4 regions of the Streptomyces sp. NPDC059994 genome follow, and region 3 is predicted to be linked to each of the others. Evidence: riboswitches for the same ligand, from Rfam matches in the RefSeq annotation. Region 3 holds a riboswitch; each other region holds the start of a gene.
The links. A riboswitch is a leader RNA that binds a small molecule or an ion and turns the genes downstream of it on or off. The one in region 3 is predicted to bind cobalamin.
Positions count from the first base shown of each region.

Region 1: another riboswitch for cobalamin. It lies ahead of ACFWA7_RS11370 (ribonucleoside-diphosphate reductase subunit alpha); the one in region 3 lies ahead of metE (5-methyltetrahydropteroyltriglutamate--homocysteine S-methyltransferase).
Region 2: another riboswitch for cobalamin. It lies ahead of ACFWA7_RS06730 ((2Fe-2S) ferredoxin domain-containing protein); the one in region 3 lies ahead of metE (5-methyltetrahydropteroyltriglutamate--homocysteine S-methyltransferase).
Region 4: another riboswitch for cobalamin. It lies ahead of ACFWA7_RS28020 (CbtB domain-containing protein); the one in region 3 lies ahead of metE (5-methyltetrahydropteroyltriglutamate--homocysteine S-methyltransferase).

Region 1 is NZ_JBHWUR010000015.1:99,768-107,558, forward strand. Features, by position in the region: gene ACFWA7_RS11355 (tetratricopeptide repeat protein) at 29-1,018, shown strand; gene def (peptide deformylase) at 1,266-1,898, shown strand; gene ACFWA7_RS11365 (ribonucleotide-diphosphate reductase subunit beta) at 1,967-2,983, opposite strand; gene ACFWA7_RS11370 (ribonucleoside-diphosphate reductase subunit alpha) at 2,983-5,361, opposite strand; cobalamin riboswitch at 5,490-5,631, opposite strand; gene mctP (monocarboxylate uptake permease MctP) at 5,852-7,471, opposite strand; gene ACFWA7_RS11380 (DUF3311 domain-containing protein) at 7,468-7,722, opposite strand.
Region 2 is NZ_JBHWUR010000007.1:139,945-147,735, reverse strand. Features, by position in the region: gene ACFWA7_RS06750 (DUF6236 family protein) at 1-1,099, shown strand, start outside; gene ACFWA7_RS06745 (GlxA family transcriptional regulator) at 1,472-2,431, shown strand; gene gap (type I glyceraldehyde-3-phosphate dehydrogenase) at 2,620-3,618, shown strand; gene ACFWA7_RS06735 (hypothetical protein) at 3,946-4,179, opposite strand; gene ACFWA7_RS06730 ((2Fe-2S) ferredoxin domain-containing protein) at 4,332-4,718, opposite strand; cobalamin riboswitch at 4,758-4,957, opposite strand; gene ACFWA7_RS06725 (MFS transporter) at 5,289-6,557, opposite strand; gene ACFWA7_RS06720 (LysR family transcriptional regulator) at 6,692-7,627, shown strand; gene ACFWA7_RS06715 (hypothetical protein) at 7,764-7,791, opposite strand, start outside.
Region 3 is NZ_JBHWUR010000162.1:237-8,027, reverse strand. Features, by position in the region: partial or broken gene ACFWA7_RS38105 (molybdopterin-binding protein) at 48-471, shown strand; gene ACFWA7_RS38100 (molybdopterin-dependent oxidoreductase) at 465-5,078, opposite strand; cobalamin riboswitch at 5,351-5,503, shown strand; gene metE (5-methyltetrahydropteroyltriglutamate--homocysteine S-methyltransferase) at 5,685-7,791, shown strand, end outside.
Region 4 is NZ_JBHWUR010000071.1:14,171-21,961, forward strand. Features, by position in the region: gene ACFWA7_RS28005 (XRE family transcriptional regulator) at 1-996, shown strand, start outside; gene ACFWA7_RS28010 (2'-5' RNA ligase family protein) at 1,011-1,631, shown strand; gene ACFWA7_RS28015 (histidine phosphatase family protein) at 1,704-2,273, opposite strand; cobalamin riboswitch at 2,342-2,499, shown strand; gene ACFWA7_RS28020 (CbtB domain-containing protein) at 2,533-2,757, shown strand; gene ACFWA7_RS28025 (CbtA family protein) at 2,776-3,549, shown strand; gene ACFWA7_RS28030 (hypothetical protein) at 3,662-3,943, opposite strand; gene ACFWA7_RS28035 (RNA-binding S4 domain-containing protein) at 4,059-4,493, opposite strand; gene ACFWA7_RS28040 (DUF2277 domain-containing protein) at 4,545-4,781, shown strand; gene ACFWA7_RS28045 (DedA family protein) at 4,794-5,435, opposite strand; gene ACFWA7_RS28050 (DoxX family protein) at 5,589-6,074, opposite strand; partial or broken gene ACFWA7_RS28055 (alkaline phosphatase family protein) at 6,264-6,470, opposite strand; gene ACFWA7_RS28060 (HNH endonuclease family protein) at 6,724-7,377, opposite strand; gene ACFWA7_RS28065 (ABC transporter permease) at 7,612-7,791, shown strand, end outside.

The sequences.
Region 1 (7,791 bases), on a different contig from region 3:
GGCAGGCCGGTCTGGGCAGGCGGGAATCGTGAGGATCTTCGGCAAGGGACGGCACCGGCCCTCCGCCTCGTGGCGGCAGGCCACGGACCGTGCGTTCACGCTGATCGGCGACGGCAGGTACGAAGACGCCGGCGCGCTGCTGACGCGCGCCGCGGACCTGGAACCCTGGCTCTCCGAGTCCTGGTTCAACCTGGCGCTGCTCCACAAGTTCCGGCACGACTGGGAACAGGCGCGGGCCGCGGGCCTGCGGGCCGTCGCGCTGCTCGACAAGGAGACCGGGGCCCCCGACTGGTGGAACGTGGGGATCGCCGCCACCGCCCTCCAGGACTGGCCGCTGGCCCGCCGCGCCTGGCAGGCGTACGGCCTCAAGGTGCGCGGCTACCAGGAGACCGCCACCGGCACCGCCGAGCCGTCCGGCATGGAGCTGGGCAGCGCGGCCGTGCGGCTCTCGCCCGAGGGCGAGGCCGAGGTGGTGTGGGGCCGCAGGCTGGACCCGGCACGGATCGAGGTCCTGTCGATCCCGCTGCCGTCCTCCGGGCGGCGCTGGGGCGAGGTGGTCCTGCACGACGGGGTGCCGCACGGCGAGCGGACGGTCGCGGCCGGGCCCTCCTTCCCCGTCTTCGACGAGATCGAGCTCTGGGCGCCCTCGCCGGTGCCCACCTGGGTGGTGCTCCTGGAGGCCGCCACCGAGGCCGACCGGGACGCCCTTGAGCGGCTCGCGGCCGACGCGGGCTTCGCCGCCGAGGACTGGTCCTCGTCGGTGCGGCTGCTGTGCCGGGCCTGCTCGGAGTCGCGGATGCCCAGCGACGAGGGCGACGGCGAGCACCTCGACCCGCACGACCACAGCGAGCCGGGCCACCCGGGCCCGCTGGGCCACCGCACGGCCGGGGACCTGTGGGTGCCGGAGCGCGAATGCGGTATCGCGGCGCCGCCCGGCCTGGTGCGCGGGCTGCTCGACGGCTGGGTCGCGGACAGCCCCGACAGCCGCGAGTGGCGGGATCTCGAAGAAGTCTGCTGACCGTGCCCTCAGGGCCTGTCCGGCGGATCTGGTCGGCACGCGGGGGGCTGGCACGCCCATCTGCGGCGTTGTCGTCGGTTGCCGACGCTCCGCGTCGACGCCCTCCTCCGCCTTGCAGCTGGACGCGCCAGCCCCCCCGCTCACCAGCACCGAAACGGCTTCCCGAGCCGGGGCCAACCAGATCCCCCGGACAGGCCCTAGGCTGTACGGGTTCGGAATCGGGTTTTCAGGAAGGCGTACGGCGGACATGTCGCAGCAGGAGACGGACCAGCAGGTCGTGAACGACGGGTTCGTCGTCGACACGGAGGACTGCGAGGCGCGCGAGCTGGCGTACCGCGAGCGGGGCACCGCCCGTCCGATCACGGTCGTCGGCAACCCCGTGCTCCACAAGGAGTGCAAGGACGTCACCGCGTTCGACGGCGAGCTGGCGCAGCTGATCGACGACATGTTCGCCAGCCAGCGCGCCGCCGAGGGCGTGGGCCTGGCCGCCAACCAGATCGGCGTCGACCTCAAGGTCTTCGTCTACGACTGCATGGACGACGAGGGCGTGCGCCACGTCGGCGTCGTGTGCAACCCGGTCCTTCAGGAGCTGCCGGCCGACCGCCGGGTCCTGGACGAGTCCAACGAGGGCTGCCTGTCCGTCCCGACGGCCTACGCCGAGCTGGCCCGCCCCGACTACGCCGAGGTCAGCGGCCAGGACGCCGAGGGCAACCCGATCCGGGTGCGCGGCACCGGCTACTTCGCCCGCTGCCTCCAGCACGAGACGGACCACCTGTACGGGTACCTGTACATCGACCGCCTCTCCAAGCGCGACCGCAAGGACGCGTTGCGTCAGATGGAAGAGAACACCCCGCGCTACCCGGTCGTCCCGAACGCCTGACGCTCACCCTGACGCACGCGAAGGGGCCCCGCACCGGTGTGGTGCGGGGCCCCTTCGCGTACGTACGGCTAGAACTCCTCGTCGAAGCCCACCGAGCCCTCGACCGCGACCTGGTACGCGGACGGGCGGCGCTCGAAGAAGTTCGTGAGCTCCTGGACGCCCTGGAGCTCCATGAACGAGAACGGGTTCGACGAGCCGTACACCGGGGCGAAGCCGAGGCGCTGGAGGCGCTGGTCGGCGACGCACTGGAGGTACTCGCGCATCGACTCGGTGTTCATGCCCGGCAGGCCCTCGCCGCACAGGTCGCGGCCGAACTGGAGCTCGGCCTCCACCGCTTCCTTGATCATGTCGGTGACCTGCTGCTGGAGCTGGTCGTCGAAGAGCTCCGGCTCCTCCTTGCGGACGGTGTCCACGACCTCGAAGGCGAAGTTCATGTGCATCGTCTCGTCGCGGAACACCCAGTTGGTGCCGGTGGCGAGGCCGTGCAGCAGGCCCCGGCTGCGGAACCAGTACACGTACGCGAAGGCGCCGTAGAAGAACAGGCCCTCGATGCACGCCGCGAAGCAGATCAGGTTGAGCAGGAAGCGGCGGCGGTCGGCCTGCGTCTCCAGCCGGTCGATCTTCTCGACCGAGTCCATCCACTTGAAGCAGAACTGCGCCTTCTCGCGGATGGAGGGGATCTCCTCGACCGCGTCGAACGCCGCGGCGCGGTCGTCCGGGTCGGGCAGATACGTGTCGAGCAGCGTCAGATAGAACTGGACGTGCACGGCCTCCTCGAAGAGCTGACGGCTCAGGTAGAGCCGCGCCTCGGGGGAGTTGATGTGCTTGTAGAGCGTCAGCACCAGGTTGTTGGAGACGATCGAGTCACCCGTCGCGAAGAACGCGACCAGGCGGCCGATCATGTGCTGCTCGCCCGGCGTGAGCTTGGCGAGGTCGGCGACGTCGGAGTGGAGGTCGACCTCCTCCACCGTCCAGGTGTTCTTGATGGCGTCCCGGTAGCGCTCGTAGAAGTCCGGGTAGCGCATCGGGCGCAGGGTCAGCTCGAAGCCCGGGTCGAGAAGGTTCTTCTCGGAGTTGGTGGTCATTACTGGCAGGCCTCGCAGGACTCGGGGTTCTCAAGGGAGCAGGCGATCGCGTCGGCGTCGGGGGCCGCCTGCTGGACGGGGATCGGGGCGGCGGCCTGGGCGGCGCGGGCGATCCGGGTCGCCGGGCGCGAGCGCAGGTAGTACGTGGTCTTCAGACCCTGCTTCCAGGCGTACGCGTACATCGACGACAGCTTGCCGATGGTGGGCGTCTCCAGGAACAGGTTCAGCGACTGCGACTGGTCCAGGAACGGCGTGCGCGCCGCCGCCATGTCGATCAGACCGCGCTGCGGGAGCTCCCACGCCGTGCGGTAGAGCGCGCGCACATCGGCGGGGATCCAGCTGAAGTCCTGCACCGAGCCGCTGGCGTCGCGCAGCGCCTCGCGGGACTGCGCGTCCCACACGCCGAGCTTCTTCAGGTCCTCCACCAGGTAGCCGTTGACCTGGAGGAACTCACCGGAGAGCGTCTCGCGCTTGAACAGGTTGGAGACCTGCGGCTCGATGCACTCGTAGACACCGGCGATGGACGCGATGGTCGCGGTCGGGGCGATCGCGAGCAGCAGCGAGTTGCGCATGCCGACCGAGGCGATCCGCTCGCGCAGCGCCGTCCAGCGCTCCGGCCAGTTCAGCTCGACGTCGTAGTGGTCGGGGTGCAGCACGCCGCGCGCCGCGCGGGTCTTGTCCCAGGCCGGGAGCGGGCCGTTGCGGTCGGCGAGGTCGCAGGACGCCTCGTACGCCGTGAGCATGATGCGCTCGGCCAGCTTGGTGGAGAGCGCCTTCGCCTCGGGGGAGTCGAAGGGCAGGCGCAGCTTGAAGAAGACGTCCTGGAGACCCATCGCGCCCAGGCCCACCGGACGCCACTTGGCGTTGGAGCGGCCGGCCTGCTCGGTCGGGTAGAAGTTGATGTCGACGACCCGGTCCAGGAAGGTCACGGCCGTACGGACGGTCTCGTCCAGGCGCTTCCAGTCGATCTCGCCGGAGGCGAGCACGAAGGAGCCGAGGTTGACCGAGCCGAGGTTGCAGACGGCCGTCTCGCCGTCGTCCGTGACCTCAAGGATCTCGGTGCAGAGGTTGGAGGAGTGGACCGTGTGGCCGGGCTCCGCCGTCTGGTTGGCGGTGCGGTTGGAGGCGTCCTTGAAGGTCATCCAGCCGTTGCCGGTCTGCGCCAGGGTGCGCATCATCCGGCCGTACAGGTCCCGGGCCGGCATCGTCTTCTGGGCGAGACCGGCCGCCTCGGCCTTGCGGTAGGCGGCGTCGAACTCGTCACCCCACAGGTCGACCAGCTCCGGCACGTCGGCGGGGGAGAACAGCGACCAGGTGCCGTCCGCGTCCACACGGCGCATGAACTCGTCCGGGATCCAGTGCGCCAGGTTCAGGTTGTGCGTGCGCCGGGCGTCCTCACCGGTGTTGTCGCGCAGCTCCAGGAACTCCTCGATGTCGGAGTGCCAGGTCTCCAGGTAGACCGCGGCCGCGCCCTTGCGCCGCCCGCCCTGGTTGACGGCCGCGACGGAGGCGTCCAGCGTCTTCAGGAACGGGACGATGCCGTTGGAGTGGCCGTTGGTGCCCCGGATGAGCGAGCCGCGCGAGCGGATGCGGGAGTACGAGAGGCCGATGCCGCCCGCGTGCTTCGACAGACGTGCCACCTGGTGGTAGCGGTCGTAGATCGAGTCCAGCTCGTCCAGCGGGGAGTCCAGCAGGTAGCAGCTGGACATCTGGGGGTGGCGGGTACCGGAGTTGAAGAGCGTCGGCGAGGACGGCAGGTAGTCGAGCCGGCTCATCAGGCCGTACAGCGAGGCGACCTCGTCGAGCGCGCGCACCGAGTCGTCCTCGGCCAGACCCGCCGCGACCCGGAGCATGAAGTGCTGCGGGGTCTCGATGACCTGGCGGGTGATCGGGTGCCGCAGCAGGTAGCGGGAGTAGAGCGTGCGCAGGCCGAAGTAGCCGAAGCGATCGTCGGCGCCTTCCGCGAGGGAGGCGGCGACCAGCGCGTCCAGACGGTCCGAGTGCAGCCGTACGAAGTCGGCGGTGCGGTCCGCGATCAGGCCCTCGCGGTGGCCGACCTCGACCGAGTCGGAGAACGAGACCGAGCCCTGGGTCGCGGCCTCGTCGGCGATCGTGACCGTCAGCAGCCGGGCGGCGAGGCGGGAGTACGCCGGGTCCTCGGAGATCAGACCGGCGGCGGCCTCGGTGGCGAGCCCACGCAGCTCCGCCTCGTCCGAGCGCGCGTTGCGGCCGCGCAGCGCGGCGGCGGCGACACGGCCGGGGTCGGTGTCCGGCAGATCGGCGGTGAGGTCGGTCAGGGTCCGCAGCAGCGCGGTCCCGGGGGCATCGGCCGGCTCTTCGGCGATCGCTGAGGCGGGATCCGCAGGGGCGATGGTCACGTGGGGGCACTCCTCGCTCGGCACGGGGCCTTGGGGAAGTGCGCGGGCACACGGACACACCCCCTCGGGGGTACGCCGCGTCCACATGCCCATTCCGCGAGGCCCGGACGTCTGGCACCCGGACCGGACGGCCAGGGCGCGCTGTCGGCAGGTCCTCGGACTGACCAGGTACGCAAATGCGTACGAGTACACCGTTGCGGGACAGTTCCGGATTTGCACCGGATTCCCCTGCGGCGACAGCGAGCACGAGCATACATCTTGTGCCGGGAGTTGTTGGCGCCCCCACATGTTGTGTCGCATCCGTACCGGAGCGTGTTGGTGGGGCCCGGTCTTTGTCTGCGGGTTGTGGGTGGCCGCTCGCGCAGTTCCCCGCGCCCCTCAGGGGGTTGGAGGCGCCGCAAGCCCAACCCCCAGGCAGCCGTGGGCATTCCCCAGGAAGCAGAAACGGGCCGCCGGGTTTCACCGGCGGCCCGTTTTCCTGCGGCTCGTGTCAGTGTGTCGCGGCCGGGAGTTCCGTCTGTACGCCCGGGTCGCCCGCGTCCGCCGTGTAGTCCTCCGGGGAGGTCTCGTCGACGCCGTCGGGGGCCTTCAGGGCCCGCAGGGCCACCGTGAGGACGACGGTGACGGCGACGTTCAGGAGGAACGCGGTGAGGCCGATGTAGCCGATCTCACCGATGCCGGGGATGTTCTTGGAGCTGCCGCCGAAGTGCTTCTGGGTGGGCGAGGCGACCCCGTACGCGGCGAGCGTGCCGTACGCCATGCCCACCGCCCAGCCCGCCAGCAGCGCCCAGCGGTGGAACCAGCGGGTGAACAGACCGCCCACCAGGGCCGGGAAGGTCTGCAGGATCCAGATGCCGCCGAGCAGCTGGAAGTTGATCGCGACCGTCTTGTCCATGGTCAGGACGAAGACCAGCGCGCCCACCTTCACCAGGAGCGAGACCAGCTTGGAGACCTTGGTCTCCTGCTCCGGCGTGGCGTCCGGCTTGAGGAAGTCCTTGTAGATGTTGCGGGTGAAGAGGTTCGCGGCCGCGATCGACATGATCGCCGCCGGGACGAGCGCGCCGATGCCGATGGCGGCGAACGCCACGCCCGCGAACCAGTCCGGGAACATGTCCTCGAAGAGCTGCGGGATCGCCAGCTGGCCGTTCTTGACCTTGACCCCGGCCGCGATCGCCATGAAGCCGAGCAGCGCGAGCAGGCCCAGCATCAGCGAGTACAGCGGCAGGATGGTGGTGTTGCGGCGGATGACGTTGCGGCTGCGGGAGGAGAGGGTCGCCGTGATCGAGTGCGGGTACATGAAGAGCGCCAGCGCCGAGCCGAGGGCGAGTGTGGCGTACGTCCACTGCCCGGCCTCGGGGGGCACCAGCGCACCCGTGGGCTTCCCGGCCGCGTTGGGCGTCTCGAACTTGTGCCGGGCCGCCGCGAAGATGTCGTCGAAGCCGCCGAGCTTGATCGGGATGTAGATGATCGCCACCAGGATGACGAGGTAGATCAGGCCGTCCTTCACGAACGCGATCAGCGCGGGCGCGCGCAGGCCCGAGGAGTAGGTGTACGCGGCGAGCACCGCGAACGCGATCAGCAGCGGCAGGTCCTTCAGGAACCAGTTGCCGGACCCGCCGATGCCCATCACGTCGAGCACCGCCTGGATGCCGACCAGCTGGAGCGCGATGTAGGGCATCGTGGCGAGGATGCCGGTGACCGCGACCGCGAGCGAGAGGCCCTTGGAGCCGAACCGGCCGCGTACGAAGTCCGATGTCGTCACATAGCCGTGCTTGTGCGAGACCGACCAGAGCCGGGGCAGGAACGTGAAGATCAGCGGATAGACGAGGATCGTGTACGGCACCGCGAAGAACCCGGCCGCGCCCGCCGCGTACACCGCCGCCGGAACCGCGACGAACGTGTACGCCGTGTAGAGGTCGCCGCCGAGCAGGAACCAGGTGACCCAGGTGCCGAACGAGCGGCCGCCGAGCCCCCATTCGTCGAGGCTCTGCTCGTTCTCGGCGCGGCGCCAGCGGGCGGCCATGAAGCCGATGACCGTGACGGCCAGGAAGAAGAAGATGAAGACGCCGAGCGCGACGCCGTTCACACCGTCGTTGGCTGCGAGAGTCACTTGCCCTCACCCGCCTTGCGGCCCTGCTGGTCGTGCTGCCACAGCTTGTACGCGAGCATCGTGAGCGCGGTCGATATGACCACCCACAGCATCTGGTACCAGTAGAAGAACGGGATCCCGGCGAGTGCCGGATCGGCCTTCGCGTACGAGCCGACCCAGAGCATCGCCACGAAGGGCGCGATCAGGCAGAGGGCGATGACCACGCGCACAGGCGTGATCACCGGTCTCCGCACTTGTGTTGATTCCGGCATGGTGGCTCCGTCCCCTCGCTGTGCTCACCTGTTGTAATGCGCACGAAATCTAGGGGACGGAATCCCGCC
Region 2 (7,791 bases), on a different contig from region 3:
AGTGGACCCGGGCTTCCTCCCGCGAGATCCATGGCCAAGTACCGAGGATCAAATAGACGCGCTGTTCTTCGACTTCCTCAACCGGTACCAGGATGAACTCATCCCGCGGTACGGCGCCCACGCACTCGGGATCGAGCCCCTGGGCACCCGGGACGTGCACGACGAACTCCTGCCGGTCGACAGCCGGTTGGAGGAGGTGCATCCGACGAAGCTCTCCTATGACCTGACGGTACGGCTGGCGGACGCCGGGCTGCTGGTTTCACAGAACTACCAGTGGCGCCGCGCAGACGACGGAAGAGTCCTCGACGTACACACCTTTGCGATGCACCGAAGCCTGGCCCGCGTCTACTTGACGATCCTGGCGGACGTGGTGGCGAGGGAGAACGGGATGACCCCGGTGACCGACCAGGCGCTGAGCTGTGCCGCCACCTCGGGCTGGACGATCGACGCCATGGCGCACGCCCTGCTCGCCGACGAGACCGGGACGACGGCCGAGGGGCGAATCGACGCCCATCGGACGTTCGCCGTGCTGGCCCTGCAGTCCGTCCTCCCCCGCGATATCGCCGAGGTCCCGGTAGAGCGGATCATCGAAGCACGGCGACGCCTGCTGCCGGAGCTGATGCGGTTCCGCGCGTTCCTCGACTCCCTCGCGCCGGACTTCGTCGAGATCAGCGGGGTGCGGGATGCCGAGGTGAGAGCGGCCAGGCTGCGCAACCATGTGGAGAGGAACATCGCGCAACCGATCGAGACGATGGAGCGTGAACTCGGGCGGCTCGGCATGCAACCCGCCCGGGCAGTGCTGAGCCTTCAAACGCTCGTGCCTCCAACGGCGCTGGGTGTACTGGCCAACACCGTGAACCTGCCGTCCGCCGTCACCGGGGCGGGTGTGGTCGCCGGGTGCCTCGTCGGAGCGACGAAGGGCGCACTCGACCAGCGCAGACAGGCCCTCGCGGGCCACCCCGCCGGATATCTGCTGAACCTGCGCCACGAACTGGGCCCCTCGGAGACCGTCGCGCAGATCCGCTCCGCCATGCGACGGGCCGCACCCCGGCGGCGACGCGGACGGCGGGCCGGACTCCGCGGGCGCCTCGGGCGCTGAACACCGAGTGCGCCGTACGGGACGTACGTCGTACGGGACGGTGGTGCGGCCGTTGCGACGCCGTACGGCTGCTGCTCCGCCTCGACGGCGCCGCTATGCCTCTCGGAGGTGCTGCCGCTCGGGGCCCGGTCCGGCGTCCTGCCTGGCGGAGCACGGCGCCCGCCTCGGCGGGCAGGCTGCCGAGCGCGCCGCTCCACGCCCGCGAACGCCTCCCGGAGGGTGTCAGCGGCCATGCGCCCGGACGGGGTGGGCTCGATGAGCACCGCCCGGCGGTCCCCCGGCAGGGCACCACGGGTGATGTGATCAAGCTGGGCCCCTACGAACCGGGCGGCGCCGGCCGGAAGCATCCCACCGTCCTCGTACGCTTGCCCCGTGCCAGCCTCAACCCCTCTGCGACGCGTCGCCGTCCTCGTGCTCGAAGGCGCGAAGCCGCTCGACGTCGGCATTCCCGCGCAGGTGTTCACGACCCGCGCGAGCATGCCGTACGAGGTACGGGTCTGCGGGGCGGAGCCCGGACTCGTGACCGGTGGTGACGGCCTGTCATACGCCGTCGCCCATGGCCTCGACGCGCTCGCGTGGGCCGACCTCGTATTCGTCCCCGGCTACCGCTTCCCGGGCCGCGAGGACCCGCCGAGGGCCGTCCTCGACGCGCTGGTCGCCGCCCACGGCCGGGGCGCGCGGCTCGCCGCGATCTCCACGGGTGCCTTCGCGCTCGCCGCCACGGGCCTGCTCGACGGCAGGCGCGCGACCACGCACTGGCACTACACGCGGGCACTCGCCGAAAAACACCCCCGCGTACGGGTGGACGCGAACGTCCTGTTCGTGGACGAGGGCAGTGTGCTGACCTCCGCCGGTGCCGCCTCCGGAATCGACCTGTGCCTGCACATCCTGCGCGGCGACCTGGGTGTGGCCGCGTCCAACCACGCGGCCCGGCGCCTGGTCGCGGCGCCCTACCGCAGCGGTGGGCAAGCACAGTACGTGCCGCGCAGCGTGCCCGAACCGCTGGGCGAACGGTTCGCCGCCACCCGCGAGTGGGCACTGCACCGCCTCGACGAACCCCTCACCCTGGAGGCGCTGGCCCGGCACGCGGCGGTGTCCGCGCGCACCTTCTCACGGCGCTTCGTCGAGGACACCGGGTACACGCCGATGCAGTGGGTCATGCGCGCCCGTATCGACATGGCCCGTGAGCTGCTGGAGCGTTCGGAGCGGAGTGTGGAGCAGATCGCGACGGATGTGGGACTGGGGACGGGGGCGAATCTGCGGCTGCATTTCCAGCGGGTACTGGGGACGACGCCGACGGAGTACCGGCGGACGTTCGCGCGAGGGGAGTGAACCCCGGGGGCCTCGATACAGGGCACTCGGCGCAGGGCACTCGGCGCCGGGCTGCGGGGCGACTCGCGCCCCTGCCGCAGTGCCCCGGCCCCTTGGCGAGATCCTTTCGAACCATGGCGCTCACGCCTCTGCCGCTCTCGGGCGTCCCACGCGAGTCTGGAGGCGAACCGAAGGGACGGACATCACCCATGACTCGCATCGCCATCAACGGATTCGGCCGCATCGGACGCAACGTGCTGCGCGCGCTGCTCGAACGAGACAGTGATCTGGAGGTCGTCGCCGTGAACGACCTCACCGAGCCCGCCGCCCTCGCGCGGCTGCTCGCCTTCGACTCGACGGCGGGCCGGCTCGGGCGGCCCGTGACCGTGGACGGGGACACGCTCGTCGTCGACGGCCGCCGCATCAAGGTGCTCGCCGAGCGCGACCCGGCCGACCTGCCGTGGGCCGAGCTGGGCGTCGACCTCGTCCTGGAGGCGACGGGCCGCTTCACCTCGGCGAAGGCCGCCCGCGCCCACCTGGACGCGGGAGCGAAGAAGGTCCTGGTCAGCGCGCCGTCGGAGGGCGCCGACGTCACCCTCGCGTTCGGGGTCAACAACGACGCGTACGACCACGAGGCGCACACGATCGTCTCGAACGCCTCCTGCACCACGAACGCGCTCGCGCCGCTGGCCTCGGTGCTCGACGAACTCGCCGGGATCGAGCACGGGTTCATGACGACCGTGCACGCGTACACCCAGGAGCAGAACCTCCAGGACGGCCCGCACCGCGACCCCCGCCGCGCCCGCGCCGCCGGGGTCAACATCGTGCCGACCACGACGGGCGCGGCCAAGGCGATCGGCCACGTCCTGCCGAACCTCGACGGCAAGCTGTCCGGCGACTCGATCCGGGTGCCCGTGCCGGTGGGCTCGATCGTCGAGCTCAACACCACCGTCGAGCGTGACGTGACGCTCGACGACGTGCTGGCCGCCTACCGCGCGGCGGCGCAGGGGCCGCTCGCGGGCGTGCTGGAGTACTCGGAGGACGCGCTGGTGTCCTCCGACATCACGGGCAACCCGGCCTCGTCCATCTTCGACTCGGCCCTCACCCGGGTGGACGGCCGCCATGTCAAGGTGGTCGCCTGGTACGACAACGAGTGGGGTTTCTCCAACCGGGTGATCGACACACTGGAGCTGCTCGCCGGGCGGTGACAGCCGGGCGTCGGGGCGGTCCGAGCCGCGACATCGGGCACGGGCCGCACGTCGCCACCGCCGCGTGCGGGCTGGTCACCCGCCTCACCCAGCTGGAAACCGGCGTCCCACAACGCCGGACACATACCGAGACCGAAAGCTACGCGGGAGACGTCGTCGTCCAAGCGGAGCGGGCAGCGCCCGCACAGCGGATCGCAGGGGCCGGCGTACGACCAGCTCTACGCCGAGGCCCAGCACCGTAGCGTCCACGGCCCGTCCAGCATGGACACAAGGCGGAGCTGAAGCGGGTGCTGGGCGGAGGTTGACGCACGGGTCCCAGACGCGGCGTCACCCCTGGCTCTTCTCCACCTTGTACAGCTTCAGACTCTTGTTCGCGAACAGGAGCACATAGCCGCAGCTCCAGCAGATCAGCCCGGTTGCCGACTCGTTCGCCCAGCCGAGGTTCATGAACTCCGCCCCGGAGCTGTTGAGTTTCACCTCGCGGTCCCGGAAAACATCGCCCTGGCAGAAGCTGCACCTGATCCAGGTGTCCCCTATCGCGGCACGTACAGGCTTGGCCACGGTCCCCGCTCCCCCTGATTTCGCTGAGTGGCGAACCCCCGTTCGCACACCGTTTGGTGATCAGCGTAGTGGACCACCAAGCGGGCTCCGGTACACGTTTTGGACCAGCCGCCGTTCAGGGACGGGCGCCGGGGCCGGACGGCCAAGCGTGCTCATCGAGCCCTTCGGCGGGGGGTGAAGGCGTAGAGGTCGAGGATGTCGGGGCAGGGCGCGATGCCGGGGCCGCCGGCCTGGACCCAGGCGGCGATGTCGTCCGTGGCGTCGGGATCGTTGACCAAACCGAGCCAGACCGGGCGGGCACCGGCGACGCGTGCGGCACGAGAGGGCTGGACGACGATCACGTTGGCCTGTTCGCAGACGTCGAGGCAGGCGGAGACACGTACGGGCGCGTTCTCGGCAAGGCGCTCTCTCTGCTGCGCGTGGTCGACTCCGGGCACCTTCGCGCTCCCGCAGCAGCAGTCCCTGCACACCACGATCCGGCACGGGGCCGAGTCGGCTGGGGTGCGTCCGGCGCCATCTTCTGGTTGCCGCTCCGGCATACCGCTCACGCTCCTCCTCCGGGGAGATCCGCCCCGGCTTCGTCAAGGAGGCGACGACGTGAGTCTCCTGGCTCTCGGGTCGCCGCTCGCCCCGTCCTTCCCGCCCGTGTCCGGGCAGTGGTCTGTTCGGGGTTCGCTCGCCGATCACAGTGGCGGGACCGCGCCGGAATTCCACCGGCTTCCTCGTTCCGCGTCGCCTTGTCGTCGGGCATCGTCGCACGTCGGGCGGCGGCGCGTCACCACCGTCGCGCGGGGGTGGGCGCTCCGGACGCACTGGCGTTCGCCGCCGGAGAGGGCGCGCCAGGACTGGCTGGCCAAGTCATGCGATCGGTGACGGGGTAGGGGATGAAGGTGGTGGTGTTCTGGCCGATCCGCAGGGAGCGCCCGAGGGGGTGGTGCGGCGCTCTGGGGGGCAGTTGAGGCGTTCGCAGGCGCGGCAGCCATGCTGAGGGATTGGCCGTCGAAGGGCCGGTCAGGGTGAAGCCGTCGGAGCAGACGAGCCGATGAGCGCGTGGCGGGTCTCGCAACAGAGGCCGATGACCAACGAGCGGTGACGGCCGTGGCGGCCCGTCAGGTGCGGCTCGGCGCCGGCTCCGGCTCGGAGAAATGCGCTGCCGCGCGGCGAGGGAGCAGCAGCGGTGTTGCCAGCAGGAGCACGCCGGCCAGGCCGATGGCCGTACGTGGGCCGAGCAGGCTGCCCAGTACGCCCCAGACGGCCGTCAGGAGCGCGGTCGTGGCTTTGGTCGTCACCGCCCAGGCGGACAGGGTGCGGGCGACGCGGTCGGTCGCGGTGCGTTCGAGGCGGTAGGTGGCGTGGACGGGGTTGAAGACCCCGCAGCAGAAGATGAGCCCGAGCTCGACGCCGATCACCAGCAGCAGCCCTGCGGTGCCCGAGCCCAGAAAGGCCAGGCCGACGGGCCAGATCGCGCGCAGCGCCCCGACCACGACCAGGACCTGGTGCTGCCCGAACCGGGTGACGAGCGGTCGGGCCAGCCGTGAACCGAGCAGTCCGGCGATTGAGGGCGCGGCGAAGGCGAGGCCGTACTGCCACGGCGCGAAGCCGAGTCGGCCGAGCATCAGGACGGCCAGCAGCGGCTGGACGGCCATCACCAGGCCGTTGAACAAGGCGGTGTTGAAGAGCAGCGGACGCAGTGTCGTGTCGGCGAGGATGTACCGCCAGCCGTCGAGCAGGTCCCCGGCCCGCAGGCGCGGGCCCTCCGGGCGCTCGGGCCGCGGCTCGTGCCCGCCTGTCGCGCGGATGCCCAGCGCCGAGAGCAGGTAGCTGACCGCGTCGGCCACCACCGTCGCCACCGGACCGAGGAGCCCGATCGCGGCGCCGCCCAGCGGCGGTCCGATGATCGTGGTCGTCCAGGCCGTGGACTCGAATCGGGCGTTGGCGACGAGCAGGTCCTCGGCCGGCAGCAGCGTCTTCAGGTATGCGCCGGAGGCGGCGCGGAAGGTGATGTCGGCTGCTGCTACGACGATGGAGACCAGCAGGAGCTGGAGGAAGGTGAGCATGCCGAGCGCGTACGCGGCGGGGATCGTCAGCAGCGCCGCGAACCGCACCAGGTCCATCGCGATCAGCACCGGCCGCTTGCGGCGGAACTCCACCCACGGGCCGAGCGGCACCGCCACGGCCGCGCCCACCGCAGCCCCCACGGAGGAGAGCGCGGCGACCTCGGCCGGTCCGGCGTGCAGCACCTGGATGGCGATCAGCGGGAACGCGCCGAAGGCGAGCCATGTGCCGAGCGCGCTGGTCCCGTACGCTCCCCAGAGCCAGCCGAACCGCCGCCCCAGCCGATGTCCGCGCAGATGTCCCAGCCGGTGCCCGATTCTCATGCCCGCCACCCCTCGTCACTCACCCGCACAACCGATCCGCGATCGGAAGCATCAAAGCGAGCGCCTCAGCCGGGGGTCAAACAACCGCAGGACCGTCGGGCCACAACCAACGGTTGTACCCGTAAGGTGTCGGCATGGACCTCGACACCGTCCGGACCTTCGTCGCCGCCGCTGACGCAAGGCAGTTCCAGGAGGCCGCCGCCGAGCTGGCGGTCACCCAGCAAGCTGTCTCCAAGCGCATCGCCGCGCTGGAGCGCGACCTCGGGGTACGGCTGTTCACCCGCACCGCGCGCGGCGCCGAGCTCACCATCGACGGGCAGGCGTTCCTGCCCCACGCGCGCGAGCTGCTGCGCGTCGCCGATCGCGCGGTCACCTCCGTGCGCCCCGGCCGCCGTCCGCTGCGCGTAGACGTGATCGCCTCGCGCGTCGCGCCGTCAGGTCTGATGCGCGGCTTCCACCACGCGTACCCCGAGATCGAGCTCGACGTGGTGATGCTGTTCGACATCGAGACGGCCATCGCCGCCGTCCGGTCCGGTGCGATCGACGCGTCCTTCCGCGCCCTCGCCGCGCCCGGCCGGCCCCTTCCCGAGGACATCGAGTCCGTCCGGGTGCTCGACGAGCCGCTCCAACTCCTCACCGGCCCCGCCCACGCGCTGGCGGGCGCCCGGTCGGTGCCCCTCGCCCAGCTCGCCGGGCACCGGATCTGGATGCCCGGCCTCGTCCCCGGTACCGAGTGGAGCGCCTACTACGACGACCTCGTCGCCGAGTTCGGCCTCACCATCGAGGCGACCGGCCCCAACTTCGGCTCCGACGCGCTCCTCGACACCATCGCCGACACCCCGGCCCTGGCCACCTTCATGGGTGAGCAGACCCGCCTCGTCTGGCCCGCCGGCCACGGCCTGCGCCGCGTCCCGGTGACCGACCCGACGCCCGTCTACCCGCACTCGCTCCTGTGGCACCGCGACAACCCCCACCCAGCACTGGCCACCCTCCGCGCCCACCTCGCCGCCACAGCGGCCGGCCACGACGCCACCGGGACCTGGGCGCCGGACTGGGTGATTCCGCGCTGAACGCCGCCGCGCGTCTTCGAGCGTCGTGTCCGGATCGACGGACGGTGACGGACGGTTTCGGCGGCGGGGGTGGCCGTCGGCACACCCCGGCTCCCCCCCACCGTGTGCCTCACATGTCGTGGTGTCTTGGCAGTGATCAAGGCTGCGAACTGCCGATCCGGCCC
Region 3 (7,791 bases):
CCGTGCCCGCCATCCTTGCCCGCCGTCCTCGGGCCTGGAGTGCTGTCGTGCCGACGTACAGCATCGGCCAGGCAGCGGGGCTGCTCGGCGTGAGTTCCGAGACCGTCCGGCGGTGGGCCGACGCCGGGCGGCTGCGGAGGGAGCGGGGCGGTACGGGCAACCGGGTGATCGACGGGGCCGGGCTCGCCGCGTTCGCGCAGGAGAGGGCCGCCGGGCGCTGGCGGTTCCCGGCGGGTGGCCACCTCGGTGCGGAACTCCTTCGTGGGGATCGTGACGGCCGTGGCGGTCGACGACGTGGCCGCGCAGGTGGACATCCGGTGCGGGCCGCTCCGGGTGGTCTCGCTGGTGACGCGCGAGTCCGTCGAGGAGCTCGGCATCGACGCCGGGGTGACCGTCACCGCCCGGGTCGAGTCTGGGTCGGCGACCTTCCCCCGGGCATGTCCGGCCAGGGGAACGGCGGCTGCTCAGTAGACGTCGCGGACGTATCGCTTCCTCGCCGTCAGCTGTTTCAGATACGCCGCCGCCGACTCCTCGTCGAGCCCGCCGTGCGCTATCGCGATGTCGCGCAGCGCCCGGTCGACGTCCTTGGCCATACGGGAAGCGTCGCCGCACACATAGAAGTGCGCCCCGTCCTGGAGCCAGGACCACAGCAGCGGGCCGTGCTCGCGCATACGGTCCTGCACGTACACCTTGGCGCGCTGGTCGCGGGAGAACGCCGTGTCCAGGCGTGTGAGGGTGCCCTCCGCACTCAGTTTGGCCAGCTCGTCCTCGTAGTAGAAGTCGGTGGCGCGGTGCTGCTCGCCGAAGAACAGCCAGTTCGGGGCGTGATGGCCCAGGGCGCGGCGCTCGTAGAGGAAGCCGATGAACGGGGCGACCCCGGTGCCGGGGCCGACCATCACCATCGGCGTCCCCGGGTCGGTGGGGGGCCGGAAGTGCCGGGTGCGCTGGACGTACACCGGAAGCGGCGCGTCCGGCGGTGAGTCCGCGAGCAGGGCCGAGCACACGCCCGCGCGTCCGTGGCCGAGGCGGTTCTCGTACCGGACGACCGAGACCGTCACGGACACCTCGTGCGGGTCGGTCAGCGGGCTGGACGATATCGAGTACAGCCGTGGCCGCAGGCCGCGCAGGACGCCCGCCCACTCGGGCGCGCTCGCGCGCACCCCGTGTTCGGCCACCACGTCCACCGCCTGACGGCCCCAGGACCACTGCGCCAGCTGCCACTTGTTGTCGGGGCGCAGCAAGTGCTTCAGGCGGCGGTCATGGGTCCGCTCGGCGACGAACTTGAGCAGGTCGGGGCCGACCCGCGTGATGTCCAGGTGTTCGTGCAGCGCCGTACCGAACGGGACTTCCCCGACCCCGCTGATCTCGACGGGGGCCGTGCAGTCCAGACCGGTGACGGCCAGCCACTCGGCCACCAGGTCCGCCGAGTTGACCGGGTGCACGCCGAGTGCGTCCCCGGCCGCGTAGGTGAGCGGGGTGTCGCTCGCGCGGGTGTCGAAGGTGAACCGCCGCACCTCCTTGCTCGAACCGGGGAGGCTGAGCAGCGAGTTCCCCGTCAGCCGGGCCGTGACGGCGGCGGCCCGGGAGCTGGGGAGGGGTGTGGTGGGGCGAGGGGTGGCGGGGGCGGCTGGGGGTCGGGCCGCCGCGGAACTCGTAGGGATGGTCGCGGTGTTGGGGGCCGAGGCTGTTGCTGTACCCGATGAACGGACACCGTGCGATGCGAGTTCCCCTCCCGCCGCGAAATCGTCAGGGAAATTTCCGGGCGCCCCGGGGGAGGGCGTGACGGGGGCGCCCAGGGCCGTATCGCCGGGGAGGTCCACGGGCGCGTCGGGAGCTGACCTTCCGGCGGCCGACAGCTCGTCCAGGCAGGTCAGCACCCCGTCGAGCCACTCCTGCGCCCGGTCCTCGAAGTCCGGTTCGCAGTCGGTGCGGGGGAGTAGCCGTACCGCCCCCAGCTCGGCCAGCCGCCGGTCCAGGCGTCGGCCGTGCCCGCAGAATTCGTCGTACGACGAGTCCCCGAAGGCCAGGACCGCATAGCGGCGTCCTTCCAGGCGCGGGGCCTCGTCATCGGCCAGGGCGTCCCAGAACGCGGCGCCGTTGTCGGGCGCTTCGCCGTCTCCGGTGGTGCTGGTGATCAGCAGCACCTCGGCGTCGGCGGGCAGCGTGTCCGGAGCGGTGTCGTCCATGGAGACGAGCCGGATCCGGTGTCCGGCGGCGGCGAGCCGTTCGGCGCCGGCCGCGGCGAGCTGCTCGGCGTTGCCGGTCTGCGAGGCCCACAGCACCAGCACGTCACGGCCCCGGGGGGCCGAGGGCAGCGTGACGGGCGCGGGGGCGGGCCGGGGGGTCGCCCGCGAGTACATCCCGGCCAGCACGCCGTTCACCCACAGCGCGTGCTCCTCGCTGAACGGCGCCGTCGGCGGCAGTACGGGGATGCCGGGCGCGCCCGACTCCAGCCCGGCCAGGAACCCGGTGAGGTACTGGCGTTCCCGCTCGGTGAGGACCGGCGGGGGCGCGCCGAGCCCGAACACGGCGGCGGGTGCGGCGCCTTGGCCCGCCGCAGGGGGCGAGTCGGGGGCCGTACGCTGGGCGGGCACGGCGTGGGGGAGGGGCGCGGGGGCGTCGAGCAGCGCGGTACCCGCGACCAGCGCCCCTGCCGCCTCGCCGGAGGCGCCTGGCGCCCCTGCCGCCGCGCCGCCCACTCCCGCTGCCCCGGACCCACCTGCCGCCACAGCCATCGCGCCGCCCACGACGAGCGCTCCCGTGGCCCCGGACCCACCTGCCGCCCCCGCCCCCGCGCCGCCAGTAACGAGCGCTCCTGCCACCCCGGAAGCGCCGGACACCAGCCCGGCCGAGCCGTTCGCGCCCGCCGCCACCCCGCCCGCGAGCGCCCCCGTCCCCGGCATGACCGGCCGTGCCACCTCGGCCGTGACCCTCGTCAGCGACACCGCGCACACCTTGAACTCCGGCTGCAGCGAGATCGGATCGACCGCGTCGCTCGTCACCGCGTTGATGCTCAGGTCCGTGCCGAACAGGTCGTTCCAGTGGAACGGCGCGAAGCAGCACCCCTGCCGCACCCGGTCGGTCACCACGGCGGCCAGCACCGCCCGTCCGCGCCGGGAGGCGATCTCCACCCCGTCGCCTTCGGCGATGCCGAGGCGTTCGGCGTCCTGCGGGTGCACCTCCACGAACGGCGCCGGGTTGAGCTTGTTGAGCTTGGCCACCTTCCCCGTCTTGGTGAGCGTGTGCCACTGGTGCTGCAGCCGCCCGGTGTTGAGTACGAAGGGGAAGTCGTCGTCGGGCATCTCGGCGGCCGGGAGGTGCGGGCGCGCGTGGAAGACGGCCCGTCCGCTCGCCGTCGGGAACACCGGACCGCCGCCGTCCTCGGCCACGTACCGGATCGGGTTGCGGTCGGGCCCCTCGGCGGTCGGGGCGGGCCACTGCACCGGCGTGGCGCGCAGCCGCTCGTAGGTGACCCCGCGCAGGTCGTAGCCGGTCTTCGGGTTCCAGGCGCGCTTGATCTCCTCGAAGACCTCTTCGGGACCGGCGTAGGTGAACGCCTCCTCGTACCCCATCGCGCACGCCACGCGCGCGATGATCTGCCAGTCGGGCAGTGCCTCGCCGGGCGCGTCGAGGGCCGGCCGGGCGAGGGTGAGGTTGCGCTCGCTGTTGATGAGGACGCCCTCGGCCTCCGTCCACAGGGCGCCGGGCAGCACCACGTCCGCGTACGCGGTGGTCTCGGTCTCCGCGAACACGTCCTGGACGACGACGAACTCGGCGGCCCGCAGGCCCTCGACGACGGTGCGGCGGTTGGCGACCGAGGCGACCGGGTTGGTGCAGATCACCCAGCACGCCTTGATGTCGCCGTCGGCCATCCGCCGGAACATCTCGACGGTGCCGAGCCCCGCCCCGTCCGTGCGCAGCGTGCCCGGCCGCAGCCCCCACAGCTCCTCGGTGAAGGCCCGCTCCTCGTCGACGAGCACCGAGCGCTGGCCGGGCAGCCCGGGGCCCATATAGCCCATCTCGCGGCCGCCCATGGCGTTCGGCTGGCCGGTGAGCGAGAACGGGCCGCTGCCGGGGCGGCAGATCGCGCCGGTCGCCAGATGCAGGTTGACCAGGGCGTTGGTGTTCCAGGTGCCGTGCGTGGACTGGTTGAGCCCCATGGTCCAGCAGCTCATCCACTCGCCGGCCGCGCCGATCCACCGCGCCGCCGTGCGGATGTCGTCCTCGGGGATCCCGGTGATCTCCGCGACCGAGGCGGGCGCGTAGTCGGCCAGGAACTCGCCCATCGCCTCCCAGCCCTCGGTGTGCTCGGCGATGAAGGCGGTGTCCGTGTGCCCGTTCTCCTGGAGCAGGTGCAGGAGCCCGTTGAGCAGGGCGAGATCCGCGCCGGGCTTGATCTGCAGGAAGAGGTCGGCCTTGGCGGCGGTCGCGGTGCGGCGCGGGTCGACGACGATCAGCTTCGCCCCGGCCTTGACGCGCTCCATCATCCTCAGAAAGAGGATGGGATGGCAGTCGGCCATGTTGGAGCCGATGACCAGGAAGACGTCCGCCTTCTCGAAGTCCTGGTACGAGCCGGGCGGCCCGTCCGCGCCCAGCGACAGCTTGTAGCCGCTGCCCGCACTGGCCATGCACAGCCGGGAGTTGGACTCGATCTGGTTGGTGCCGATGAACCCCTTGGTCAGCTTGTTGGCCAGATACTGCGCCTCCAGGCTCATCTGGCCGGACACGTACAGCGCGACGGCGTCCGGCCCGTGCTCGTCGACGATCGCCCGCAGCCTGCCCGCCGTCTCGGCGATCATCGCGTCGACGCCGGCGGGCACCGGCTCGGCCCCCCGCTCGCCCCGTACCAGCGCGGTGGCCAGGCGTCCGGGTGCGGCCAGCATGTCGGCCGTCGTCGCCCCCTTGGTGCACAGCCGTCCGGAGTTCGCGGGGTGCGCCTTGTCGCCGGAGGCCTTGAGTACCGTGCGCCGGCCGTCCGGCCCCACGGTGATGTCGAGGACCATCCCGCAGCCCACACCGCAGTACGAGCAGACCGTGCGCACCTGTTCGGTGGCGGCCCGCGTGCCCTGTGCGGTCAACGGGTGTCCCCTCTCGTCTCGGCCGGGATCCCTTGGGCTCCGACCGTACGAAATGCCCGTTACTTCGATGTCACGTGCGGCGATCACGAGTGGTTACGTCGGCCACACTAAGCGCGCCCCGATGCTGTGAGCACCTGTGTGCGACTGCGGCACGCCTCCGATGTCGGACATCACGAGGCGTGCGGGCCCGATGTGAGGGGGCCTTCCGGCCCCGGCTCTGTAGGGTGGCGCTCGCAGCTGGTTCGCCCCCGTCCGCCAGGCGGGAGGCGTCGTAAGAGGGAACCCGGTGGGAATCCGGGACTGCCCCGCAGCGGTGAGCGGGAACGACCGCCGTCATACGCACTGGGCCCGGCCGGGTCTGGGAAGCGACGGCCACTAGGTGTCCGCCGGGAAACCGGCAGGCGTGCCCGCGAGTCCGAAGACCTGCCCGTTGCCCGTGCGCGACCGACGCGCGCGGAGACCTTGGTGACCTCGTGGGCGGGTCGGCGAGACAAGAGGTGGTTCGAGCGCGGGCACCGCTCCGCGCGGGCCGCCCTGTCCGTCTCCCTTCGCGCCCACGACCCGTACCAGGGTCGATTTCGGGACATTCTCGCGAAGGAGAGTTTCGTGACCAGCAAGTCCGCAGCCGCGGCAGCACGCGCCACCGTGTACGGCTACCCCCGCCAGGGCCCCGACCGGGAACTCAAGAAGGCCGTCGAGGGGTACTGGAAGGGCCGCGTCAGTGCCGACGCCCTCCGTGACACCGCCCGCGACCTGCGCCGCGCCAACTGGCGCCGGCTCGCCGACGCGGGCGTCGACGAAGTCCCCACCGGCGACTTCTCGTACTACGACCACGTCCTCGACGCCAGCGTGATGGTGGGGGCGATCCCCGACCGGCACCGCACCGCCGTCGAGACCGACACACTCGACGGCTACTTCGCCATGGCGCGCGGCACCCAGGACGTGGCGCCGCTGGAGATGACCAAGTGGTTCGACACCAACTACCACTACCTGGTGCCCGAACTCGGCCCGGACACCGTCTTCACCGCCGACTCCGGTAAGCAGGTCGCCGAGCTCACCGAGGCGCTGGCGCTCGGCCTCGCGGCCCGGCCCGCCCTGGTCGGCCCGGTCACCTACCTCCTCCTGGCCAAGCCCGCGCCCGGCGTCGGCGCCGCCTTCGAGCCACTGGCCCTGCTGGAGCGGCTGCTGCCCGTGTACGCAGAGGTGCTCGCCGATCTGCGGGCAGCCGGCGCGCAGTGGGTGCAGCTCGACGAGCCCGCCCTCGTCCAGGACCGCACCCCCTCCGAACTGGACGCCGCCGCCCGCGCCTACCGGGCGCTCGGCAGCCTCACCGACCGCCCCAAGCTGCTGGTCGCCTCCTACTTCGACCAGCTCGGCGAGGCCCTGCCCGTCCTCGCCAAGGCGCCCGTGGACGGCCTCGGCCTGGACTTCACGGGACCGGCCGCCGCCAACCTCGACGCCCTCGCGGCCGTCGGAGGACTGCCCGGCAAGCGGCTGGTGGCGGGCGTCGTCGACGGCCGCAACATCTGGATCAACGACTACGAGAAGTCCCTCGCCACTCTCGGCACGCTCCTCGGCCTCGCGGGCACCGTCGACGTGGCACCGTCCTGCTCGCTGCTGCACGTTCCGCTCGACGCGTCGGCCGAACGCGACATCGACCCGCAGATCGCCCGCTGGCTCGCCTTCGCCGACCAGAAGACCGCCGAGACCGTGACCCTGGCCCGCGGCCTCACCAGCGGCACCGGCGCCATCGCCGCCGAACTCGCCGCCAACCGCGCGGACCTGGCCTCGCGCGCCGGATCCGCCCTCACCCACGACCCGGCGGTACGCGCGCGTACGTCGGCGGTCACCGAGGCGGACGGCCGCCGCTCCCAGCCGTACGGCGAACGCGCCCCGGCCCAGCGCGCCCGGCTGCGGCTGCCGCTGCTGCCCACGACCACCATCGGCTCGTTCCCGCAGACCGCACAGGTGCGTACCGCCCGCGCCGACCTGCGCGCCGGACGCGTCGGCACCGCGGGCTACGAGGAGCGCATCAAGGCCGAGATCCGCGAGGTCGTCGCCTTCCAGGAGAAGGCGGGCATCGATGTCCTCGTCCACGGCGAGGCCGAACGCAACGACATGGTGGAGTACTTCGCCGAGCAGCTGACCGGCTACCTCGCCACCCGGCACGGCTGGGTCCAGTCGTACGGCACGCGCTATGTCCGCCCGCCGGTCCTGGCCGGCGACATCTCCCGGCCGCGACCGATGACAGTGCGCTGGACGGCGTACGCCCAGTCGCTCACCGACCGCCCCGTCAAGGGCATGCTCACCGGGCCGGTCACCATGCTGGCCTGGTCGTTCGTCCGCGACGACCAGCCGCTCGCCGAGACCGCCCGCCAGGTGGCGCTCGCCCTGCGCGACGAGGTCGAGGACCTGGAAGCGGCCGGGACCTCGGTCATCCAGGTCGACGAGCCCGCCCTGCGCGAGACGCTGCCGCTGCGCGCCGCGGACCGCGCCGCCTATCTGGACTGGGCCACGGAATCGTTCCGGCTGACCACCGGGGGCGTACGTCCCGACACCCAGATCCACACCCACATGTGCTACGCCGAGTTCGGCGACATCCTCCAGGCCATCGACGACCTCGACGCCGATGTCATCAGCCTGGAGGCGGCCCGCTCGCACATGCTCGTCGCCGACGAGCTCGCCGCCGCGGGCTATCCGCGCGAGGTGGGAC
Region 4 (7,791 bases), on a different contig from region 3:
GCCGCCGCAGAATCGGCGACCTGGGCACAGTGGGCCGAGTCCACCAACGTCGGCGACATCGCCCTCGAACAGCTCTTCGCCGACGTGCAGACCCTCGCCCGGGACTACCTCACCGACGATCCCCTGCTGATGTTCCGCCGCACCTGCAACCTCCGCGACCGGGTGTTCCGCCTCCTCGAAGGGCACCAGCCACCCCGCCAATCCGTCGACCTGTACGTCTCGGCGGGCTACCTCTGTGGACTCCTCGCCTGGATGTCCTCCGACCTCGGCAACCTTCGCGCCGCCGACACCCACGGGCGTACCGCGTGGCTGTGCGCCGAGACTGCCGGCCACAACGTGTTGCGCGCCTGGGTCTGCTCAACCCGCTCCAAGGTTGCCGTCTGGGACGGACGCCTCAAAGACGCGGTGAACCACGCCCGGCGGGGAGCTCTTGTCTCCGCAGACGGAACCGTGGGAGCGCTGCTTGCCTGCCAGGAGGCCGACGCATGGTCCATGCTCGGCGCACGGAGCGAAGCCGAGGGGGCCCTCACCAGGGCGGAACACGCGCGTGAGGTCATGACGGGAACAGACGAGATCGGCGGCCTCTTCTCCTGCCCGCAGGCTCGGCAGGAGAACTACGCGGCTGGTGTCCACCTGCTCATCGGCCAGCCGCAGGCGGCGCTGCGCGAGGCGCGGAGCGCTCTTGATCTGCTCGCCACTCAGCGGGTCCGCGCGTATGGCACCGAGGCGCAGATCCGAATCAGCCAGGCCGCGGCCCTGCTCGCCTGCGGCGAGCCAGACGGCGTCATGGAGGCATTGCTGCCCGTGCTGGCCATGCCCGCGGAACGACGCATGGGTCCCGTCACCCAGCGCATGAGTGACCTCGCCGCCGCCATGGGCCACGGGGCCGCCGCAGACGCGAGCGCCACAACCGTGGCACGCCGCGCGATCGTTGAGTGGTGCGCGGACTCCGCCCCGCGACACCTTGCGCTCTCGTCAGGAGACGGGCCGAACTGATTGGATTCCGGGGCATGACGACAGAACCCGAGCACATGCGTGATCACTGGTGGTGGCGGCCGGGCTGGAGCGTCGGCCGCAGCTTCTACACATGGCACCTGACGTTCGAGGGGCAGCCGGACGTCCACCGCTTCGCGGCCGAGTACCGTGCTGCACTCGCACCCGTCGGCGGCCTGGACCTCATCCCTGACGAGTGGCTGCACCTCACCATGCAGGGCCTCGGTTTCGTGGGGGAGTTCCCCGAACAGGACGCAGCCGCCATCGAGCAGGCCGCCCGCAGGCGTCTTGCCGAGGTGCCGGCGTTCGAGGTCACCTTGACCGCTCCGATCGTGGACCCGGAGGCGATCCTCGCCCCTGTGCGGCCAGATGCGCCGGTGCGTGCTGTGCGGGACGCGATCCGTGCAGCCGTGGGTGATGTTCTCTCGGAGGTCCCCGAGCGGGCTGAGGGGTTCACCCCGCACGTCTCGCTCGGGTACAGCCATGGGGCCGGACCGGCGGAACCGTACGCCAAGGCGCTGGCAACGCTGGACGTCGAACCCGCACGTGCCCGAATCAGCCAGGCTGAGCTGATTCTCATCAACCGAGACAACCGCATGTACGAGTGGACGCCATTCGCCAAGGTGCAGCTCGGGTGATGGAGTGACGGCGAGCCCGCGTCCCTGCGGCACCCCAGCGCATCCGGATCCGACGCCGGGGGACCTTCGTCGTTACCGCGCCCCCTCCGCAGGCCGCCCGCACCGCAGGTTCCAGCGGCCCGCGCGGCCCGAGAGCTCGGTCAGGGTCAGGGGGGCCACGTCCAGGCGCCAGAAGGAGGCGGGCGGCAGGGCCAGGGCGTGGGTCACGGACGCGCGGACCACCGCCGGGGAGGCGACCGCGAGGATCCGGCCGCCCGCCGCGGGCAGCGTGTCCAGCCACGCGCCCACGCGCGCGACGAGCGCGAGCAGGCTCTCCCCGCCGTGCGGCGCCGCCCCGGGATCGGTGAGCCAGGCCCGTACCCCCGTGGGATCCGCGGCGCTCAGCTCGTCGAGCCGCCGCCCCCGCCAGCGGCCCAGATCCCAGTCGGCCAGGGCCGGTTCGTCGCCCGTGGGCAGGCCGTCCGCCAACTCGTAGAGGGAGGACGGCGGTTTCAGCCGGCGGGCCGGTACCGGAAGAGCCGCCGCCGCGTCCTTGACCCTGCGGACCGCGCCCTCGTCCGGGGCGGCCGCGTCGTCGCCGACTCTCGCCTCGCGCGCGTAGCGGTCGGCCGGGGGTGAGATCAACATCACGCGTACGGTCATGGGTCAAGCAGAGCACGGCCGTTCACGCACTTCGCGCGGGGGCTGTGCACCCGCGCGCCGTAGCGGCGCGGTCCCTCACGCGGTACGGTCACGTCGACATAAAGACGGTGTGAAGGAAGCCCGGTGAGATTCCGGCACGGTCGCGCCACTGTGAACCCGGCGAGCGCCCTCAACAGGGAGCGAAGGCGGGGAAGTCAGACCCACCACCGTCGACAAAGGCACCAATGACCGGGACGCGTGTTCCCCAGGAGGTTCTGCCGTGGCACTCTCCGCCGCCCCTGCGCCCAGCGCAGCAGCAACGCCGGCCATCACCCCGATATCGCTCAAGGCGATCGCTCCCTGGGCGCTCTTCTTCGGCATCCTCATGCTCGTCCTCCTGTACTTCGTCGGCGCCGAGCAGGGCGCCACGAGCCTCCTCTCCGGTGAGAACGTCCACGAGTGGGTCCACGACGGACGCCACCTGCTCGGCTTCCCCTGCCACTGAGACCAGGGGTACCGACTCGTGAACTCCCTGCACGTCAGGGCCCTGCTGGTGCGCGGCATGCTCGCCGGCCTCGCAGCGGGCCTGCTGGCGCTGATCGTGGCGTACGTCCTGGGCGAGCCCCGGGTGGACGCGGCCATCGACTTCGAGGACGCGCACGCGCACGAGCACGGCGAAGAGGTGTTCAGCCGCACCCTGCAGTCCACCGGCGGCCTCGCCACGGGTGTGCTCGTGTTCGGCGTGGCCCTCGGTGGTATCGCCGCGCTCGCGTTCTGTGTCGCGCTCGGCCGGACCGGCCGGTTCGGGCCGCGCGCCACGGCGGCGTTCGTCTCGCTCGGCGCGCTCCTGACCGTCTATGTCGTCCCGTTCCTGAAGTACCCGGCGAACCCGCCGTCCATCGGTGACCCCGACACGATCGGCAAACGCACCGCCCTGTACTTCCTGATGATCGCGCTGAGCGTGCTGCTCGCCGTCTCGGCCGTGATCCTCGGCAAGCGGCTCGCGCCCCGCCTCGGCAACTGGAACGCGACCGTCGTCGCCTCGGCCGCCTTCCTGGTCGCCATCGGGCTCGCGTACGCGTTCCTGCCCGCCGTCAACGAGGTGCCGAAGGACTTCCCGGCGATGCTGCTCTGGAAGTTCCGGCTCGCGGCCCTCGCCATCCAGGTCACCCTGTGGGCCGGTTTCGGGCTGGTCTTCGGCCACCTCGCCGAACGGCTCCTGGTGCCCAAGGCCGCCACGGCCGAGCCCCGCGGTACGGGCACGGCCGTCGACAGCAAGGCGGCGGCCGCCCACTGACCGGGCGAACCGCACGCACGAGGGCCCCGGACCGACGTCGGTGACCGACGTCGGTCGGGGCCCTCGCGCGCGTAGGTCGTGCTCGGTGCGCTGTTCGGTGGCGCTCGATCGGTCAGGGGCGGCGCAGGGAGAACAGACGGCTGTTCCGCTCCCTGCGGTAGCGCCGCTCCCACCGGTCCATACGGTCCCGGCGGGCGCGGTAGGCCCGGTAGTCCGTGTCCGTGCCACGGCTGGAGCCGCCGGCTCCGGACGAGCCGCCGGACGGTGCCGTGGAGCGGCCACGGCGTGAGGCGCTGAAGAGTACGGCCACCACGGCGACGCAGAACACGATGCCGCCGAGACTGAAGCCGAAGCCGTACAGGACCAGCGCCAGGACGAGCAGTAACAGGATCATGGCGTGTTCCTCTAGGGACGGATCGGGGGCTCCCCTGGCCCCCGGCCCTCCAACCTACTCCGGTGCAGCGGGAGTTGGTCTCCGAGTTGCCTGCCCGCCAACGCCTCGCGGGCCCCTACAGCCCGCGCAGCCGCTCCATCTCCCGGCGGTCCCGCTTGGTCGGCCGGCCCATGCCCCGGTCGCGCACACCGGCGGCCAGTACGTCCGAACGGGCGGGCGGCGGCGGGCTGTTGTCGACATAGGTCTCGGCCGCGATCGCCGCGCCCACCCGCTTGCGGATGACCTTCGCGACGACGACGACCCGCTCCCGCCCCTCCAGACGCAGCCGCACCTCGTCGCCCACCTTCACGGTGTGCGCGGGCTTGACGCGCTCGCCGTTGAGCTGGACATGCCCGGCCCGGCACGCCGTCGCCGCCATGGAACGCGTCTTGGTGAGCCGTACGGACCAGATCCAGCTGTCGATCCGTACGGGCTCCGAGGGCCCCGCCGGTGCCGCCGGTGCCGCCGGTCCCTTGGGCTCCTGGGCCTTCACCTGCTCTGCTGCCGCCATGCCTCCGACTCTACCGAGGCCGTTGTCAGTGGTACCCGTCACACTTGAGGCATGTGCAGAAGCATCAAGACGCTCAGACCGCCGGTCCTCCCCGAGGAGGCCACCGACGAGGAGATCCGCGCGGCGGCTCTCCAGTACGTGCGCAAGGTGTCCGGCTTCCGGGCGCCCGCCGCGCACAACCAGGAGGTCTTCGACCGGGCGGTGGACGAGATAGCGCGGGCCACGGCCGAGCTGCTCGAAGGCCTGGAGATACGGGGGGTGCCGGTCAGGACACCGGCGTCGGCGTAGCCCTGCGGTGCGTCAGGCCGCCGGGCCGGCCACCGCGGCCTGGGCCGGGCGGCGCATGACGTAGGCGGCGAGGGAGCCCGCCGCGAACAGCGCGAGGACGGAGATGCCCGTGCCGAGCCAGGTCGCGCCGAGCCAGCGTCCGCCGAAGTAGCCGAGGCCCACGCTGTAGCCCGCCCAGGCCACCCCGGCGAGGGCGGACCACGGCAGGAACTCCTTGGGCGTGCGGTGCGCCGCGCCCGCGCCGAGCGAGACCACGGACCGGCCCGCCGGGGCGAACCGGGCGACGACGACGAGCGCGCCGCCGCCCCGGCTCAGTGCGGCGCCGAGACGCTCCTGTGCGCGGGTCAGCCGGCGGGAGCGGGCGATGGCCTTGTCGAGCCGCGCCCCGCCGCGCCAGGCGAGGCGGTACGCGACGAGGTCGCCGAGCACCGAGGCCGCGGCGGCGCAGGCGGCGAGGAGGAGCAGGTCGGGCACGTCGCGTATCGCGTGCGGGGCGCCCGCCGCGGTGGTCGAGCCGGCCGCCGCGGAGGTCGCCGCGGTGATCACCAGGACCCCGCTGGGCAGCACGGGGAGGAACACGTCCAGGAGAACGGAGACGGTCACCACGGCATAAATCCATGGGCTGCCGGTCAGCGACCCCACACTCTCCAGCACTACGACCCCCGAACGGAATGCGCCCCGCTGCGCTGGTCTGCGGCCGGGTCGCTGTACAGCCTTACAGCGTACGCCTGGGGCGCATGGGGTTTCCGCTCGGGGGTGGGGTGACACCGGCGAGCCGGTGAACGGCCGTTCGGGTGTGTCGGCGCGTCAGCGCGCCGTGCCCGCCGGGGTAGCGGCGGCAGTCGCCTCCGGCGCGGCGGCGGTGGTGGTGCGGCCGCCGAGCAGCTGGTCGAGGGCGAGGGCGCCGGGGCCGGTGAAGACGAGCAGCAGGAAGACCCAGCTGAACATCGCGGCGTTCTCGCCACCGTTCTGCAGCGGGAGCAGCGCGCCCGACTGGTGCACGTCGAAGTAGGCGTACGCCATGGAGCCCGAGGAGAGGAAGGCGGCGGAGCGGGTGAAGAGTCCGGCCATGATCAGCAGGCCGCCGACGAGCTGGATGACGGCCGCGTACCAGTTGGGCCAGGCGCCGGTCTCGATGGTGCCGCCGGTGCCTGCCGCGCCGCCGAACCAGCCGAAGAGCGAGGCAGCGCCGTGGCAGGCGAAGAGGAAGCCGGTGACGATGCGGAAGAGGCCCAGGGCGTAGGGCTTGGCGCGCTCGGTGTTCAGAGCGGAGGGAGGCGTGGGGGAAGCCATGGGGACGGGCTCCTTCGGTGTGGGGCACGGGGCCGGTGGAGCCTCAAGGTTAGGTAGACCTCATTAGTGCTTGCAAGTTCAAGTTTAAGTAGATGGCCAGATTCCGGTTGATTCCCGAATGAGGTTGGCCGGAATTCACCTTTACGGGGGGCATGCGTGGACGTAAAGCAAACGCACCGGGACGCAGGGTTACGGAGTGAGGTCCTCGTCCAGGACCGTGACCAGGTGTGCCCCGGCGCGCCCCGCCCGCGCCTGGTCGAGCCGGAGCCGGGCCGCGCGCCCGGCCGGCGTCAGCGTCATCAGCTGGTTCCCGAACCAGGGGCCGCCCCTCCGGTGCCAGCGCACCGGCGGCCGGGCGAGGCGGCCGTGCCGGGCCAGCGCCCGGCCGAGCCGCCGCCGGGGCAGCGCACCTCGGCCGTGCACGGCCGGTCCGCCTCCACCCAGAGCGTGGCCGAGGTGCCGGATGCGCCGTCGACGTACCGCAGCAGTGGTCCCAGGCGCAGTCAGGCCATGTCGTCCCTTCCGTCGCTCCGTACGGTACGGAACGACGGAAGGGCGAGACAGGCCCGTCGGCCGGCCGGGCGGCCGACGGGCCTTCAGCGGCCGAGGGCTTTCAGCAGCCGATGGGCTTTCAGTAGCCGATGGGCTTTCAGCAGCCGTTGAGCACGGACTGCAGCGCGGACTTCTCGGCGGTGTCCACGGTCAGGTTGTAGTAGTGCTTCACGTCCACCCACATCCGGACGTACGTGCAGCGGTACGCGGTGCGCGAGGGCATCCACTTGGCCGGGTCCTTGTCGCCCTTGGCCTGGTTGACGTTGTCGGTGACGGCGATCAGCTGGGGCCGGGTCAGGTCGTTGGCGAAGCCCTGGCGCTGCGCGGTCGTCCAGGAGCTGGCGCCCGAGCGCCAGGCCTCGGCGAGCGGGACGACGTGGTCGATGTCGAGGTCGGCGGCGGCCGTCCAGGTGGCGCCGTCGTACTCGGAGTACCAACTGCCGCTGGTGGCCGCACAGCTGGAGTCCGTGACGACGTTGGTGCCGTCGCGCTTGAGGACGACCTCGCGGGTGTTGCAGGTGCCGGACTGGGTGATCCAGTGCGGGAACTTGGCGCGGCTGTAGCCGTCGGAGGAGCCTTCCGGGGTGGCGCTCATGGCGGCGAGATAGCTGCGGGCGGTGGCGGCGCTGACCGGGGCGGGGGGCGAGGCCTGGGCGCCGGGGGCGGTGAGCAGGCTCGCGGTGGCGAGGAGGGCGGCGGAGGCGGTGAGCGCGGAGAGCCTGGCTATTCGACGCGCGTAGACACCTGACATGCGAACTCCCTTGGTGTGGGGGGACATTGGCCGGGCGCACGGGTGCGCGGCCCGGTCATCGTGGCGGCACCAGGTTTCCGTGGGGTGGGCGCCAGGTAACAGAGTGGCGACATGGGCACGTCACATCAAGGGGTCCCGGCGTTCTTGACGCCCTTGTCCCGCAAGGTAACTGACGCCCCGTATGCCACGGTTGCCCCACCCGATACGGGGGCGGGTCCGGCGTACCGTGGGCGCGTGCTGCTGCCCGTCAATGTCACGCTCGGGGTCGTCCTCGCCGTACTGCTCCTGGTCGCGGCCGGTGTCGCGGCGGTGGCGCGGCTCGGCCGGGCGAAGGAGATCCTGGTCGCCGGGGTGCGCGCGGCCGTTCAGCTCGCTGTGGTGGCGAGCGCCATCCGCTGGGTGGTCGGCTCGGCG